Regions from separate parts of the Faecalimicrobium sp. JNUCC 81 genome, predicted to be linked through region 2. Evidence: riboswitches for the same ligand, from Rfam matches in the RefSeq annotation. Region 2 holds a riboswitch; each other region holds the start of a gene.
What was found. A riboswitch is a leader RNA that binds a small molecule or an ion and turns the genes downstream of it on or off. The one in region 2 is predicted to bind thiamine pyrophosphate.

Region 1 (5,132 bases), 960 kb from region 2:
GATATACTTCCTCCACCTTGAGTAGTTTTCCATCCTTGATTATCTACTAAATTAAAATCTGGTTCATATATAACGCCATCTTCTTTAACTTCTACATTGGCAACAGCTTTTAATTCTGTACCTACTATACTTCCTTCTACTTTAAAAGTTCCTGCTTTTGAGTATAACTTTGGATCTATATAATCCCAAGCTACGTTTGCATTTCCTGTTGCTCCATTATTGTATGATACCTTTACTTTAGAAGGCAATTCTGGTTTCATTCTTTTAAATGTTTTAACATTTACTTCTTCTATCTTTTCAATTTTTATATCAGGTGCTTGTCCATCACCTAAGCTTCCTACTGGACCATATTTTATATAATCTACAGAAGTAGTTTTTGAATTATACCAACTTCTATATCCTACTTTTCCTTCTTGTACTGATATTATGTCTACAACTTCATCAAAGTACTTTTCACCATTAATATTTACAGTAAGTTTATTACCTATAAATGTTACCTTTAAAACAGCCCAGTCTTCTGGTTGAATTTCAGGTCCTTTAAATGTTTTATATGTACTTTCATTAAAAATTACCCATGTATCTTTACTATCATAAGCGATACCTGCATGTTTTGATTCATCTGCTCTAAATAGTACCCCAAATCTTCCTGAGTTTTCTTTACTAACTTGGAATCTACATTCTAGCTCTCCATCTTCTAAAATATTAGATTCATTTTCTATAAACCTATAATCGCCATTATTTGTAACACTTAAAAATCCATTTTCTGCATCTACTGTTCCTCTATCTTTTAAACTCGTCCATGTAATACCTTCTGGCCTATCATAATTTTGTATATAAGCCTTATTTGTCTCACTAATAGGTGTTATTTCTTCTACATTTTGTTGATTTATAACTTGTGGAGTAAAATTACCTTGTGCAAATACTTGTATCGGCATATTACTGACAATAGTTGCACCTGCTAAAATTATAGATAACTTCTTATAAATTTTTGCTCTTTTCCTCATATATTCTCCTCCCTACACCCTTTAAGAAAACACTTTCCAACTTGTCTTTATTATTATTATATATTTTTTAATATGGAAATTTTCTCCTTATATATGTATATATTTTACTTATTATCTATCTTTGATTTAAATTAACTCTATATTTTTTTATATAATAAATATTCTAATATTGATTAATTTGATATTCTATGTCCCATTTTTGCCATCTAAATCATATATCTATATTGTGTAGTAATACTACAAATTTTTAAACAGGAGTGTTGTATATGAGTAAAGACTGGATGTGTAACAATAATTGTACAAAGCCTTGTTATTCTAGCACACATAAGCATTGTGATAAATCATCTAAGTGTGATAGCAAACCTATAAAAAGTAAAAAGTCTTGTGGATGTTCTACTATGGATCAAGGTATGTGTCCTACGTTTGTATATCCTATAAATTTTTCAGATTTTCAAATTTATAGCTTATTATGTGATTGTATAGGGAAAATGGTGGGGTTAAAATTAGAAGATAGTGATTGTATATTAAGACTACGTATTTGTCAGGTAAATCAATTTGCCGTGATGGGTAAAACTTGCTCTGGTAAAGGTCCTATATATGTAAAAATAAGTTCAATACAATATATAGACTTTGGAAAAGAAATTTATGTTAATCCATTATGTAATGTAGGAACATCTGTTGGTGTTCCAGGACCACAAGGTCCTATAGGTCCTCAAGGTCCTGCCGGTAAACCTGGTAAGCCTGGCGCTATGGGTCCTATGGGTCCTCAAGGTCTTCCTGGAAAATCTGGTAAACAAGGTGCTAAAGGTGAGATGGGTCCTATGGGTATGGCCGGCATGCCTGGCCTTCAAGGTACTACTGGTCCTATGGGTTCTCAAGGTCCGGCTGGTTCTCAAGGTGCTACTGGTCCTATGGGTCCTCAAGGTCCGGCTGGACCTCAAGGTGCTACTGGTCCTATGGGTCCGGCTGGCCCACAAGGACCTACTGGTCCTCAGGGTGCTGCTGGTACTGCTGGTAAACCAGGTCCTAAGGGAGCAACTGGTGCTGCTGGTACTATTCCTACTCAAGTTAAAGAAAAGTATCTTCCACCTTCTAAAAAATTACCTTATAAAAAATAGTTTTGTATATTGAAAATAAAAAAAGGAAGCTATATAGCTTCCTTTTTTTATTTTCAATAAGTTTTGGTACATGTTCTAGATAATTGAAATAAACCTCTTAGTTTCTAAATATATATCGTCTTTTTTTAATATAGCTGACACAATAGCATATCCATCGCTACCTAATTCTTTTAATTCTTTAATTTTATCTATACTTATTCCACCAATTAAAACTATTGGTATATCTATATTTTTTCTTATTTCTTTGACTGTATTAAATTTAATACATTTTGCATCTAATTTAGTTGATGTATTATACATGGCGCCTACACCTATATAATCTGCACCATCTAACTTTGCCTTTTGTGCTTGCTCTATTGTTTTAGCTGATACACCTATAATTTTATCTTCATCTAATAACTTTCTAGCCAGACTAGCATCTATATCATTTTGACCAACGTGAACTCCATCTGCATCGCTGAGAATTGCTATATCTAATCTGTCATTTATTATTAATAGGGCATCATATTTTTTAGTTAACTTTCTTAACTTAATTGCCCTTTCTAAAAATTCTTTACCTGATGCATTTTTTTCTCTTAATTGGACTATTTTAACTCCGCCTTTTATAGCATCTTCTATACTTTCATAAAAATCCTTATTCTTTAAAATCTCCGAATCAGTAACTAAATATAATTTTAAATATTCTTTTAGTTTCTCTTTATTAAACATACTCTACCTCACTAGCTTTATCAAATTTATAGAAATGATGTACTGGTCCTACTCCATGACCTATATCAAAACTATTTTCTATAGCCTTTGTTATATAATCCTTACTAAGTTTAACTGAGTCTTTAATGTCATATCCTAATGCTAGGTAAGATGCAATTGCTGAAGATAATGTACATCCTGTTCCATGTGTATTTTTTCTGTCAAACCTTTTACTTTTGTAGACTTCAAATGTATCTTTCCCTATTAAAATATCTACTGCATCACCTTCTAAATGCCCACCTTTCATTAGTACATATTTAGGTCCCATTTTTAAAATTTCCTCTCCTGCTAGTTTCATATCTTTAGTATTTTTTATTTCTATTTTTGTTATTTCTTGAGCTTCTTCTGTATTAGGTGTTATTATATATGCCATTGGAATTAAATACTTTATTAAATTTTCTTGTGCTTGTGCTTTTAGCAACGAATATCCACTTTTAGATATCATAACAGGATCCACTACCAAATATTTTGGATTGTATTTTTTTAAAGTTCTTGCTATTTCTAATATGATTTCAGGGCTACTTACCATTCCTATTTTTACAGATTTGGGAACTATATCGTCAAATACAGTTTCAATTTGATTTCTTATTATATCATTACTTAATTCTTCTACTGCAAATACGCCTTGCGTATTTTGAGCTGTTATTGCTGTTATAACACTCATTCCATATGTTCCTATTGCACTAAATGTTTTTAAATCGGCTTGTACACCTGCTCCCCCTGATGAATCCGAACCTGCTATTGTAAGTGTTGGTATTCTATATTTTTGCATAAACATATCCCCCTTATCTTAGTTATAAAAAATTTGCTTTGCTCATGTCGCTCAAGTGTTTCGCCCACACGTGGCTCAAACGACCTAAAGACCAGGTCCGTTGCTCAAGTTTAGATGATAGTAAATTATAACTTATCCACGAAACAGATAAATTATAATTTACTTATAATTTAAAAAAGCTATACCTAATTTAGGTATAGCTTGACTACATAGTTATAAATATATAATATATTATATTTATGTATAAGCTTTCCTACGCTGGCATTATCCAGATCAGGTATAAGGGTCAGTTGTTACTTCTCAGCCATTGGCTCCCCTAGCTATTATATCTATTAATTTATATTATATCAGATCCAAGTGAATAGTCTGAACTATTTTCAAGTTCTTCTATAAACTCATTTGGACTTTCTATTATCTTTAGCTTTTTATTTCTAGATTGCTTTTTTATATAACTTTCCAACTTCATTGCTTTACTTCTGCTATTACTTGCAAAGTATACTTCTAGCTTTTCAAATCCTTTACTTTTTGTATATTTGCTATTTATACCAGTTTCATGTTCTTTCATTCTTCTTAATATATTATTTGTGTATCCCGTATATAAAGAATTATCCTTACATCTTATTATATATGTAAAATGCATATTCTACCTCATCTATATTATTGTATAGTTAAATAATACTATATAAAATCATATATTTAAAGTAATTATTATTTTTATGATAATTACTTTAAATACAAGTTCAACACTTTATACTCATATTTCTTAGGAATGTTCTTAAATGCTTTAATATTAAAAAACAGGCTAGTGATAATTATCAGTAGCCTGTTTAGGTTGTTTATCTTTTATATTTAAATATTTAATAAATGATATATCTTATTTTTTATTTTTATCTATTTTATTAAATGAATTTGCAACAGTCACTGCTGATGTCATACTACCATTTACATTAAGCATAGTACGACCCATATCTAATATAGGATCTATAGCTAATATACCTCCTGCAAGTGGGAAATATGCTCCCATTCCCATACCTGATATTACAACTGATACAGCCATAGCAGCTGTTCCTGGTATTCCAGCTATTCCTAGCGAACTAATTGTCACTACAATTATTAACATTGCATAGAAACTAAAATCCATAGGCGTACCTGACATATTTGCAATAGTTACTGCCATTAATGCTGGATAAATACCTGCACATCCATTCATCCCCATATTAGAGCCTAAACTAGCTACAAAACTTGCTATACCCTCATCCATTTTAACATTATCAGTTAAAGCTTCTATTGTTACAGGAAGTGTACCTACACTTGATCTTGATGTGAATGCCAGTATAAGAGGTTTTGAAACATTTTTTATATATTTTATAGGGTTTATTCCATTTAAACTTATTATAATTAAATGTATTATAAACATTATAAATACACTTACATATAAAGCTACTATAAAATCTATTACACCAAATATAGAGCTAATTCCACGACCTACTA
Region 2 (5,132 bases):
TTTCTCCCTTTTTTATTAGAGTTATCTTATCATTATCTTTAAGTAAAATATCTTCATTTATTTGATATCCATTTAATATTAATACATCACTATCTTCTTTATATTTTTTCTTAACTTGGTAGGCAGTCATATTTTTATTGATTTCTTGCAAAATTTCATTTATAAAAATTTTCATTTAACCACCTCCAACAAAGTTTATAATCTCTATGACATCTTCTTTATTTATTATGTAGTTTTCATATTCATTTTCATCTATTATATTAAAATTTATTTCAACAACAACTCTATCTTTATTTAGATTATAGTTATTTAATAAATCTATTATATTTGTATTATTTTTAAATTCTACATCTTTACCATTAACCTTCATTTATTCACCTCCTAATTTCAATGAGTATGAGTGAAACGAATTTTAGGCAACGGATATATCTGACGCTATAGCAAAGATATCTCGTTGGCGATATGAGTGAAACAAATTTTATACTAAACTAACCTCTTCATTATTTAGTACTTTTTTTACTGTTCTCATAGAGCACATTTTTCCACACATTGTGCAGCTATCTTCATGAGTCGGTCTTGATTCTTCTCTAAATTTTCTAGCCTTTACTGGGTCTATACAAAGCTTAAACATTTTTTCCCAATCTAGTTCTACCCTTGCCTTACTCATTTTATTGTCCCATTCTCTAGCGCCTTTTACATTTTTAGCTATATCTCCTGCATGTGCAGCTATTTTTGTAGCTATTATTCCTTCTTTCATATCTTCTAAATTTGGTAGTCTTAAATGCTCTGCTGGTGTTACATAGCATAAAAAGTCTACTCCTTTAGAACTAGCCAATGCCCCACCTATAGCACTTGTTATATGGTCATATCCTGGTGCTATATCTGTTACTAATGGTCCTAATACATAAAACGGAGCTTCATGACATAGTCTCTTTTGTAAAATAACATTTGCTTCTATCTCATCAATTGCCATATGTCCTGGACCTTCTATCATAACTTGTACATTTCTTTTCCAAGCTTTTTTAGTAAGTTCTCCAAGAACAATAAGTTCATCTATTTGAACTCCATCTGTAGAATCATTTATAGATCCTGGTCTACATGCATCTCCAAGACTTAAAGTAACATCATACTCTTCACAAATATCTAATATTTTATCAAAGTTAGTATATAAAGGATTCTCTTTATCATTTAGCTCCATCCATGCAAATAATAATGAACCTCCACGAGATACTATATGAGTTAGTCTGTTATTATTTTTTATTTTTTTACAAACATTTCTAGTAAGTCCTGCATGTATAGTTATAAAGTCTACGCCATCTATTGCATGTTGCTTTATTACATTTAAAAATTCCTCTTCTTTAATATCTTTTAAGTCTTTATCTAAAAATCCTACTGCATCATACATAGGAACTGAACCTATCATAGCATGAGATATATCTATTAATTTTTCTCTAAACTCTCTTGTTTTTCCGTAACTACTTAAATCCATTATTGCTTCTATATTCATATCTAAGGCTGTTTTAACCTTTTCTAATTCTTTTTCTACATTATTACAATCTCTTGAAATACCTAGATTTACATTTACTTTAGTTCTTAAATTTTTTCCAATACCATGTGGACTAAGTGATTTGTGCTTTTTATTTGCTGGTATGACTATTTGACCTTTAGCTATTAAATCTCTTAGATTATTTACATCCATTGATTCCTTTTTAGCTACAATTTCCATTTCTTCAGTTATAATTCCTTTTCTTGCTGCATCCATTTGAGTTGAATATTTCATGTGCTACCCCCTAAAGTTTTTTTGTTAGGGAATGCTTTTAGAAAGCTTATTGTGCTTATGTAGATTATTTTTTGATTATTTTTTCCTTACATTAAAAAAAGTACTTTTCTTTAATATAAGGAAAGCACTTTAATAATTAGCATAAATCACTAATTTAATATATAAATTAGTTAACTTTATACATAAAGCTTCCCTTCGCAAGCATTACCTTGATCAGGTAGTTAGGGTTTGTAAGTTGAGGCTTTTATCTCAGCTAGCCAATTCTAGCTCCCCTAGCTCTAATATTTTTTATCATTTTTACAAGTTAAGTGTAACACAGTAAATTTATTCATTCAATCATTCATTTTATAAAAATATATATTTGATTTTTTTATTGACTTAATATATTCCATGTTATATAATAATAAAGATTTTGTATTAATCCATACAAAATTTTAACTACACTGGTTTGAATTATATATATATACTATACATCTTACTGTTTTCAGATGTATGAGTGTTGAACATCCACTTGAAAAAAACTCTAAGTGGGTGTTTTTTATTTTTATGGAAATTTTCTAAGGAGGACATTTATGATTAAAAATACAATAATCAAATATAAAAAAGACAAAGAATTTTATAAGCACTTATTCCTAATTACATTACCAATTGTACTTCAAAGTTTAATAACATCGTCACTTAATATGCTTGATACTATGATGATAGGTAAAGTTGGAGAAGTTGAACTTGCATCAGTTGGTATAGCTAATCAATATTACTTTTTATTCTCTCTACTTTCTAATGGAATAGCAATCGGATCCGGAGTTCTTATTGCCCAACTTTGGGGTAAAAAGGATAATAATAGTATAAAAAAAGTTTTAGCAAAATCGTTATTTTATGCTTTAGTCCTAACTATAGCTTTTATGGCTTTAGGACTTTTAATGCCTCAAAAAATCATGTCAATATTTACTAATGATTCAGATGTAGTTAAAATAGGAGTTCAATATTTACAAATAGTTATTATAAGTTATTTCTTTACTACTATAACATTTACATTCTCTAGTGGACTTAGAAGTATTGGAAATACTCGTCTACCAATGTGGGCTAGTTTCATAGGACTTGTAGTTAATGGTATTTTAAATACTATACTTATATTTGGACTTTTAGGCATGCCTGCACTCGGAATAAGAGGAGCTGCAATAGCTACTCTTATTGCTAGAATTACAGAATGCTTGATAATAGTTATATCAGTTTACAGGAATATAGATGTTTTAAAATTAAAATTTAGTTATGTATTCTCATTACCTAAATCAATATCATCTACTCTTGTTGCTATTACTATACCAATACTTGCTAATGAAGCTTGTTGGGCATTTGGAAATATTACTTATAATGCAATTTACGCTAGAATTGGAACAGGGGCTGCCGCTTCTATGCAAATATGCAGTACCGTTATGAATTTATTTATGATATTTACATTTGGACTTGCAAATGCCGCAGTTGTTATAATAGGAAATGAAATTGGTGCAAACAAAGAAGAATCTGCTATAGATGCATCTAAAAAAATTGCAAGTTTATCAATTAGAATTTCTATATTATTATCTGTATTAATGGCAATCACAGCTAATCCAATAGTATCATTCTTTAATGTATCACCTGAAGTTAAATTATCTTCAGAGTATATCTTATATATTTATGCAATTATAATGTTATTTAGAGTTTATAATGCGGTTATGATAGTTGGTATATTAAGAGGTGGAGGAGATGCTACTTATGGATCTGTATTACAAGGTTGCACTCTTTGGTTTGTAGGTATACCTTTAGCCTATGTTGCTGCATTTATACTACATTTACCGGTTCACTTAGTAGTTGCATTTACTGTATCTGAAGAGATACTTAAAGCAACCCTTATAGTTAAAAGATTTAAATCTTTTAAATGGCTTAGAAATATAGTTAATGATGATAAAGTAGAGATTAATACCGTTACTAATTAAAAATATAATTTTATTATGAAAAAAAGAGAAGTTAAAAACTTCTCTTTTTTTATGCTAATTCTAAAGCTATTTCCATCATCTTAGTAAATGCTGTTTGCCTTTCCATTGTAGTTGTTGCTACTCCTTCAAATGGTAAATCTGATATTGTAAGCATGCAAAGTGCGTTTACACCAGCTCTTGCAGCATTCATATATAAAGCAGCTGCTTCCATTTCAACTGCTAATACATTCATTTTACTCCATACTTTAAGTGAATCTAAACCGCCATCACTATAAAAAACATCACTTGATAATATATTCCCAACTTTAGCATCTATACCTTTTTCTTTAGCTATATCATAAGCTTTTCTAGTTAATTCAAAACTAGCCACTGGAGCAAAAATTCCTGGTAAATTATATTGAGATGCATAATTTGAGTCTGTACACGCTCCACTACCTATTACTATATCCTGTATTTTTAAATCGCTATTTAAAGCTCCTGCCGAACCTATTCTTATAAGATTTTTTACTCCATAAAAATGTATAAGCTCATATGAGTAAATTCCCATCGATGGGCCACCCATACCTGTTCCTTGTACAGATATTTTTTTACCTTTATAATATCCTGTATATCCATACATACCTCTTACCGTATTATATTCAACAGCATCCTCTAAAAAATTTTCTGCTATAAATTTTGCCCTTAATGGATCTCCTGGAAGTAATATAGTTTCTGCTATATCTCCTGCATTTGCGTTATTGTGTGGTGTTAATCCCATTTTAAATCCCTCCTAGTTGTCTAATTACTAAATTTATCATATTGTTCTTGATTAACAGGAACAATGATTTCTCCATTTTGTACCTTTTTAGCTTGTTCATTTACAAAATTAATTATATCTTCACTAACATTTTTATTTGTGGTAGTTGCTATTCCAACAGCATCTTCTTTAAGTCCATAAACACTTACTTCTCCGCCTTTGAATTTACCATCTACTAAATCTTTAACTGTATTATATACAACCATATCAACTCTTTTAATAGCTGATGTTATAACATTATTTGGAGCTAATGAATTTTGGTCTTTATCTACCCCTATAGCCATTTTATTATTTTCTTTTGCAGCTTCTATTGATCCCGAACCTGTGTCACCCGCTGCTGTAAATACAACATCTACGTTATTGCTATGCATCTGGTTAGCTATAGCTTTTCCTTTAGAAGCATCTGTATATGTATCTGCATATTGTCTTAAAACTCTAGTATTATTTCCTGCTGCATCAACACCTGCTAAATATCCATATTCAAAACTTTCTATTATAGGATTTTTAGTTCCTCCTATAAACCCTACAGTTCCTGTTTCACTTTTTTTGGCAGCTACTATACCAACTAAATAAGCAGCCTCTT
Region 3 (5,132 bases), 210 kb from region 2:
AAAAAATAAAAATAAAATGAATTTAAATTTAACAATTGGTTAATATATTATTACATAGTTAATGAAAGTTAATTATGTATCTATACTTACTAGATAAAAGCTAGGATAATACCTAATCTTTTACTAGTATCTATTGGGGGTATAGATGATGAGATATCAATGAGATATCATATTAAATAGATTAAATATATTAAAACAACCTCATTTTAATATATTACTTTTAGTTTTGTAATCAATTACCAATAGGTGATTTATATACTAATTTGTAAGTTCTATTTAATAAAAGTCAAAGAGAGGAAAAGCTTACTAAAAGTAAAAGCTTTGGTAAAAGGCATTAGGTTTGATGGATATAACTATTAAATCTAGTGTCTTTTGTTTTGTAAAAATAAAAATAACTTCTTTAAGAAGTTATTAAATTTAAGAAGTTTTCTAATATTTTTGCGGTTATTCCCCAAATTACATAGTTATTATATTTATAAAAGAAAACATCATATTTGCCTACAGCAAATTTATAATCTCTTTTGTTTGGTATTATATCATAAGGAAAATTATCATGAGGAATAATTTGTATCTCGTTATCAAAATAAGTTGGTTTATTTTCTAGTAAATAAGCAAGAGGTACTAAAAAAATATGATCAACTTCATCTTTATTTATATTTAAGTCTCTAATATCCTTTATATAACCTAAATAAGGATGAACTATAAGATTCATCGGTGTTACAAGTAAGTCAAGTTCAGATATAATCTTAATATTATCACTAAATGTTCCTAGTTCTTCGCAAGTCTCACGAATTGCCGTATTATAAGGATCTTCACCTAGTTCTATTTTACCACCTGGAAAAGATATTTCATTAGGTTGAGATCTTAGATTTTTAGATCTAACTTCAAATAGTATATAATAAGAATCTTCTTTTTTTACTATAGGTATTAAGACAGAAGCTTTTTTCATATCACTAGACCCATTTATATAAGGTTTATAATTTTTAAATTTATTTTTTAAATCGTCTAACATTGTTGTCCTCCTAGTTTTGCATAAATATATACATATATTATATACTATATTACAGAAGTTGATTTATATTAACAAAATATTATTAAATATTAAAATTTATATAAATAATTGATAGAGATATATAAATTTGGGTAACTATAAAATAATTGTTAAAATATGATAAGTATAGTATAATCAAGTTGCAAATGAATATATCAGGGGAGCTAATTGCTGAGAGGAGATTATAATCTCGACCCTTTAACCTGTTTGGATAATGCCAGCGTAGGGAGACAAGAAAAAGATAGTATAAGTCTTATCCTTAATGGGATAAGGCTTTTTTATTATCATATAAAATTACTGACCTAATTTAAAACTTAACAGGGCAAAAGGCTTCAAAATATATCATAACTAAGACAAAATAATCTGGAGAGGATGATTTAAATGGTAATAGCAGATGTATCTGTAATGCCCCTAAGACCTTATGGTGGGGAAGAAGAAATGTACAAAGTAGTAGATGCTTGTATAGAAGAAATTTCAAAGAGTGGATTAAAATATGAAATTGGAGCTATGAGTACTACTATAGAAGGTGAATTTGATGAAGTATTTGACCTTTTAAAAGTAATACATAAAATACCTTTTAGCCTTGGATGCGAAAGAGTTATAACAATAGCTAGAGTAGATGAAAAAGCTGGAGGCATAACAATAGATGAAAAACTTAAAAACCATAGATAAAATAAAAAATAGTTTATATCCTATACTTACATTTTTATTTATATTGGTTATTTGGCAAGGTGCTGTAAATATATATGATATACCACAATATGTGCTACCATCACCAAGTGATATTGTACAAGTTTTTTTTAAGGATTACCAAAACTTATATACACATACTATAGTAACCTTAAATGAAGCAGTAATTGGTTTTGTAGTCTCAATAATATTATCAATAAGCATTGGTATACTAATGGATTTTATACCATTATTTAAAAAATGTTTTTATCCAATAATGCTTGTATCTCAAACTATACCAACTATAACTATAGCACCGCTTCTTATAATATGGTTTGGATTTGATTCACTGCCTAAAATAATAATGGTAACATTAACTTGTTTTTTCCCAATACTTATAAATTTTGTAGATGGGATAGAAAATATAGACAAAGATTATTTGAATTTGTTTAAAACTATGAACTCTAATAAATTCAAAACATTTATACATCTTAAGTTTCCAATGTCTATGGATAAACTTTTTTCAGGTCTTAAAATATCAGCAACTTACGCAGTCGTTGCTGCAACTGTAGCTGAATGGCTAGGAGGAACTAAGGGACTTGGAGTATATATGGTAAGATCAAAAAGTGCTTATGCACTAGATAAAGTTTTTGCATCAACTATATTAGTAGTAATATTTAGCTTAGTATTTGTTGCAATTATGCAAGCTATAAAAAAAGTAGTACTTAAGCATAAGAATTAGGGAGGATATTATGAAATTTAATAAATTATTATCATTAGGATTAATAAGTGCACTTACAATAGGTACGTTATCAGGATGTAGCAAAGAGAATAAAAATATAGATAACAAAGATAAAAATCAAAAAGTTACTATGGTACTAGATTGGACTCCAAATACTAATCATACAGGACTATATGTAGCACTTGAAAATGGATATTTTAAGGAAGAGGGATTAGATGTTGAAATAGTACAACCAGCAGATGGAGGAGCTGCTACTTTAGTAGCTACTGGAAAAGCTGATTTTGGAATAAGTTATCAAGAGGAAATGACTTTTGCTAAGACTAGTGAAGATCCACTTCCAATAAAGGCAGTTGCAGCAGTTATACAGCATAATACATCAGGATTTGCTGCACCAAAAGATAAAAATATAACTTCAGCTAAAGATTTTGCAGGTAAAACATATGGTGGATGGGGTTCTCCTTCTGAAGATGCTATACTTGATGCAGTTATGAAAAATTCAGGAAAAGATTTTAAAGATTTAAAGGTAGTTAATATTGGAGATGATGATTTCTTTACAGCTGTAAAGAAGAATATAGATTTTGCGTGGATATTTGAAGGATGGACAGGAATAGAAGCTAAACAAAAAGGAATAGAACTTGATTATATAGCTTTAAAAGATTTAGATAAAAGATTAGATTACTATACTCCAGTTATAATATCTAGTGAAAAATTACTTAATGAGAATCCAGAGTTAGCTAAAAAGTTTTTAAAAGCAACTACTAAAGGATATGAATATGCAATAAAAAATCCTACTGAAGCTGCTAAAATATTAGTTAAGCACGCTCCAGAGATAAATGAAGAATTAGCAATAGAAAGTCAAAAATACTTAGCGACTAAGTATAAAGACGATGCAGCTAGATGGGGAGAAATGAAAGATAGTGTATGGGATAACTATACAGAATTCTTAAAAGATTATAAAGTAATAAATAAAGATATGAAAGCAAGTGAGGCTTATACAAATGAATTCTTACCAAAGTAAAAAGGTTAAGATAGACATAAAAAATATATCTAAAAACTATGATGAAGTTAAAATTTTAGAAGATATTAGCATAAAAGTTTTAGAAGGCGAATTTGTATCAATTCTTGGCCCAAGTGGATGTGGAAAAAGTACAATATTTAATATTGTAGCAAACTTAACTGATTTTAGCAGTGGAAGTATTGATATAAATGGAAGATTAAGTTATATGTATCAAAAAGATTTATTACTTCCATATAAAACGATAATAGATAATGTGTCATTACCTTTGATTTTAAAAAATACAAATAAAAATAATGCATATGAGAAAGTTAAATCATATTTTAAAGTGTTTGGTCTAGAAGGATATGAAAAAAAATATCCAAGTGAATTATCTGGAGGAATGAAGCAAAGAGCTAATTTTTTAAGAACATATATAAATTCTAATGACATAATGCTTTTAGATGAACCTTTCGGAGCATTAGATTCTATAACTAAAGCATCAATGCAAAAGTGGCTATTAGATGTTAAGAACAAAGTAAATGCTACTATACTTCTTATAACTCATGATATAGATGAGGCTATAATGTTATCTGACAGAATTTATGTTATATCAAATAAACCTTCAAAGGTTAAATCTGAATTTGTAGTTGATAAAGATTTCTATAACGAAGATAAATTAGAACATATAGCAAATTTAAAAAAAGAAATAATTAAACTTTTATAATATAAGAGCAGTAAGAATTTTAATCAATTCTTACTGCTTTTTTATTATAAAAATGAGAGTTTAAATAGATTATTTTTTTATTTATATGTATAATGTTAGATAGAATTAAGTAATAAGGAGAATTAAAATGGATAAAGACAACGTAGTTAAATGCACAGAAGAACTCTTAACAGATAATAACCTAAAATTATGTATAAAAGAAAAGAATACTTATATAGATATGCCAAAAGAAATTATAAAAAATATAAATAGTGAAAAATCTATATTACAAGATTATATTAGAATATACACAAGTATAGAAGATTTAAAAGAAAATATTAACAAATATTTATTTGATAAAAATAGCAGTATAAGTTCTAGTGAAATAGGAAATCAACTTATGAAAATCAAATCAGAAGACAATTTACATAAAATCCTACCTTACATAAATACAGATATATATAAATTAGAAGAAAGATTTAAAGTACTAGTGTCATACTTTGGTATAGATATAGAAGAAATAAATTCTATGAGAGAAGAAGTTAAAAAAAATTATATAAATAATTCATACGATAATAGTGGTGTTATAGATAAGTACTATTTAAAAGAGATAATAGATAGTGTTAAAAATTCTAAAATGTATTCATTAAAATCAAAGTCTAGATATGGAAGTATGTCTAGTGAGTATGATTTAAACAATAAGGAAGATATAATTGATTTTAATGATGAAGAAGTTGGCGGAGAATACTGTCCAATACTTGTTGTATATAAACCGGCTAAGTATAATAGAGGTTCTTATGTCCTTGAAGATAAATCTTATGTGTATATAAAACGTCAACCATTAGATGCCTTAATAAAACAAGAAAGATTAGAAGAAAGAGGTATTGATGGTATGGGGGCAATTACTTACATAAAATTAAAAAGGGATCTTACTAACGAAAACTTACAAGATATAATGGCAGAGCTATAT

Region 1: linked by a shared signal. The riboswitch ahead of thiD (bifunctional hydroxymethylpyrimidine kinase/phosphomethylpyrimidine kinase) and the one ahead of thiC (phosphomethylpyrimidine synthase ThiC) in region 2 are both predicted to bind thiamine pyrophosphate.
Region 3: linked by a shared signal. The riboswitch ahead of JNUCC81_RS11985 (MTH1187 family thiamine-binding protein) and the one ahead of thiC (phosphomethylpyrimidine synthase ThiC) in region 2 are both predicted to bind thiamine pyrophosphate.

What each region holds. Positions count from the first base shown of each region.
Region 1 is NZ_CM132203.1:1,647,287-1,652,418, reverse strand. Features, by position in the region: gene JNUCC81_RS08195 (endo-alpha-N-acetylgalactosaminidase family protein) at 1-1,004, opposite strand, end outside; gene JNUCC81_RS08190 (hypothetical protein) at 1,271-2,122, shown strand; gene thiE (thiamine phosphate synthase) at 2,198-2,830, opposite strand; gene thiD (bifunctional hydroxymethylpyrimidine kinase/phosphomethylpyrimidine kinase) at 2,823-3,641, opposite strand; TPP riboswitch at 3,875-3,969, opposite strand; gene JNUCC81_RS08175 (GIY-YIG nuclease family protein) at 3,979-4,281, opposite strand; gene JNUCC81_RS08170 (cation:dicarboxylate symporter family transporter) at 4,516-5,132, opposite strand, start outside.
Region 2 is NZ_CM132203.1:2,603,231-2,608,362, forward strand. Features, by position in the region: gene thiF (sulfur carrier protein ThiS adenylyltransferase ThiF) at 1-175, opposite strand, end outside; gene thiS (sulfur carrier protein ThiS) at 176-370, opposite strand; gene thiC (phosphomethylpyrimidine synthase ThiC) at 479-1,780, opposite strand; TPP riboswitch at 1,954-2,064, opposite strand; gene JNUCC81_RS13085 (MATE family efflux transporter) at 2,353-3,753, shown strand; gene deoD (purine-nucleoside phosphorylase) at 3,803-4,510, opposite strand; gene JNUCC81_RS13095 (BMP family lipoprotein) at 4,531-5,132, opposite strand, start outside.
Region 3 is NZ_CM132203.1:2,391,270-2,396,401, reverse strand. Features, by position in the region: gene JNUCC81_RS11990 (NUDIX hydrolase) at 401-1,012, opposite strand; TPP riboswitch at 1,199-1,297, shown strand; gene JNUCC81_RS11985 (MTH1187 family thiamine-binding protein) at 1,433-1,723, shown strand; gene JNUCC81_RS11980 (ABC transporter permease) at 1,698-2,462, shown strand; gene JNUCC81_RS11975 (ABC transporter substrate-binding protein) at 2,473-3,480, shown strand; gene JNUCC81_RS11970 (ABC transporter ATP-binding protein) at 3,461-4,183, shown strand; gene JNUCC81_RS11965 (hypothetical protein) at 4,311-5,132, shown strand, end outside.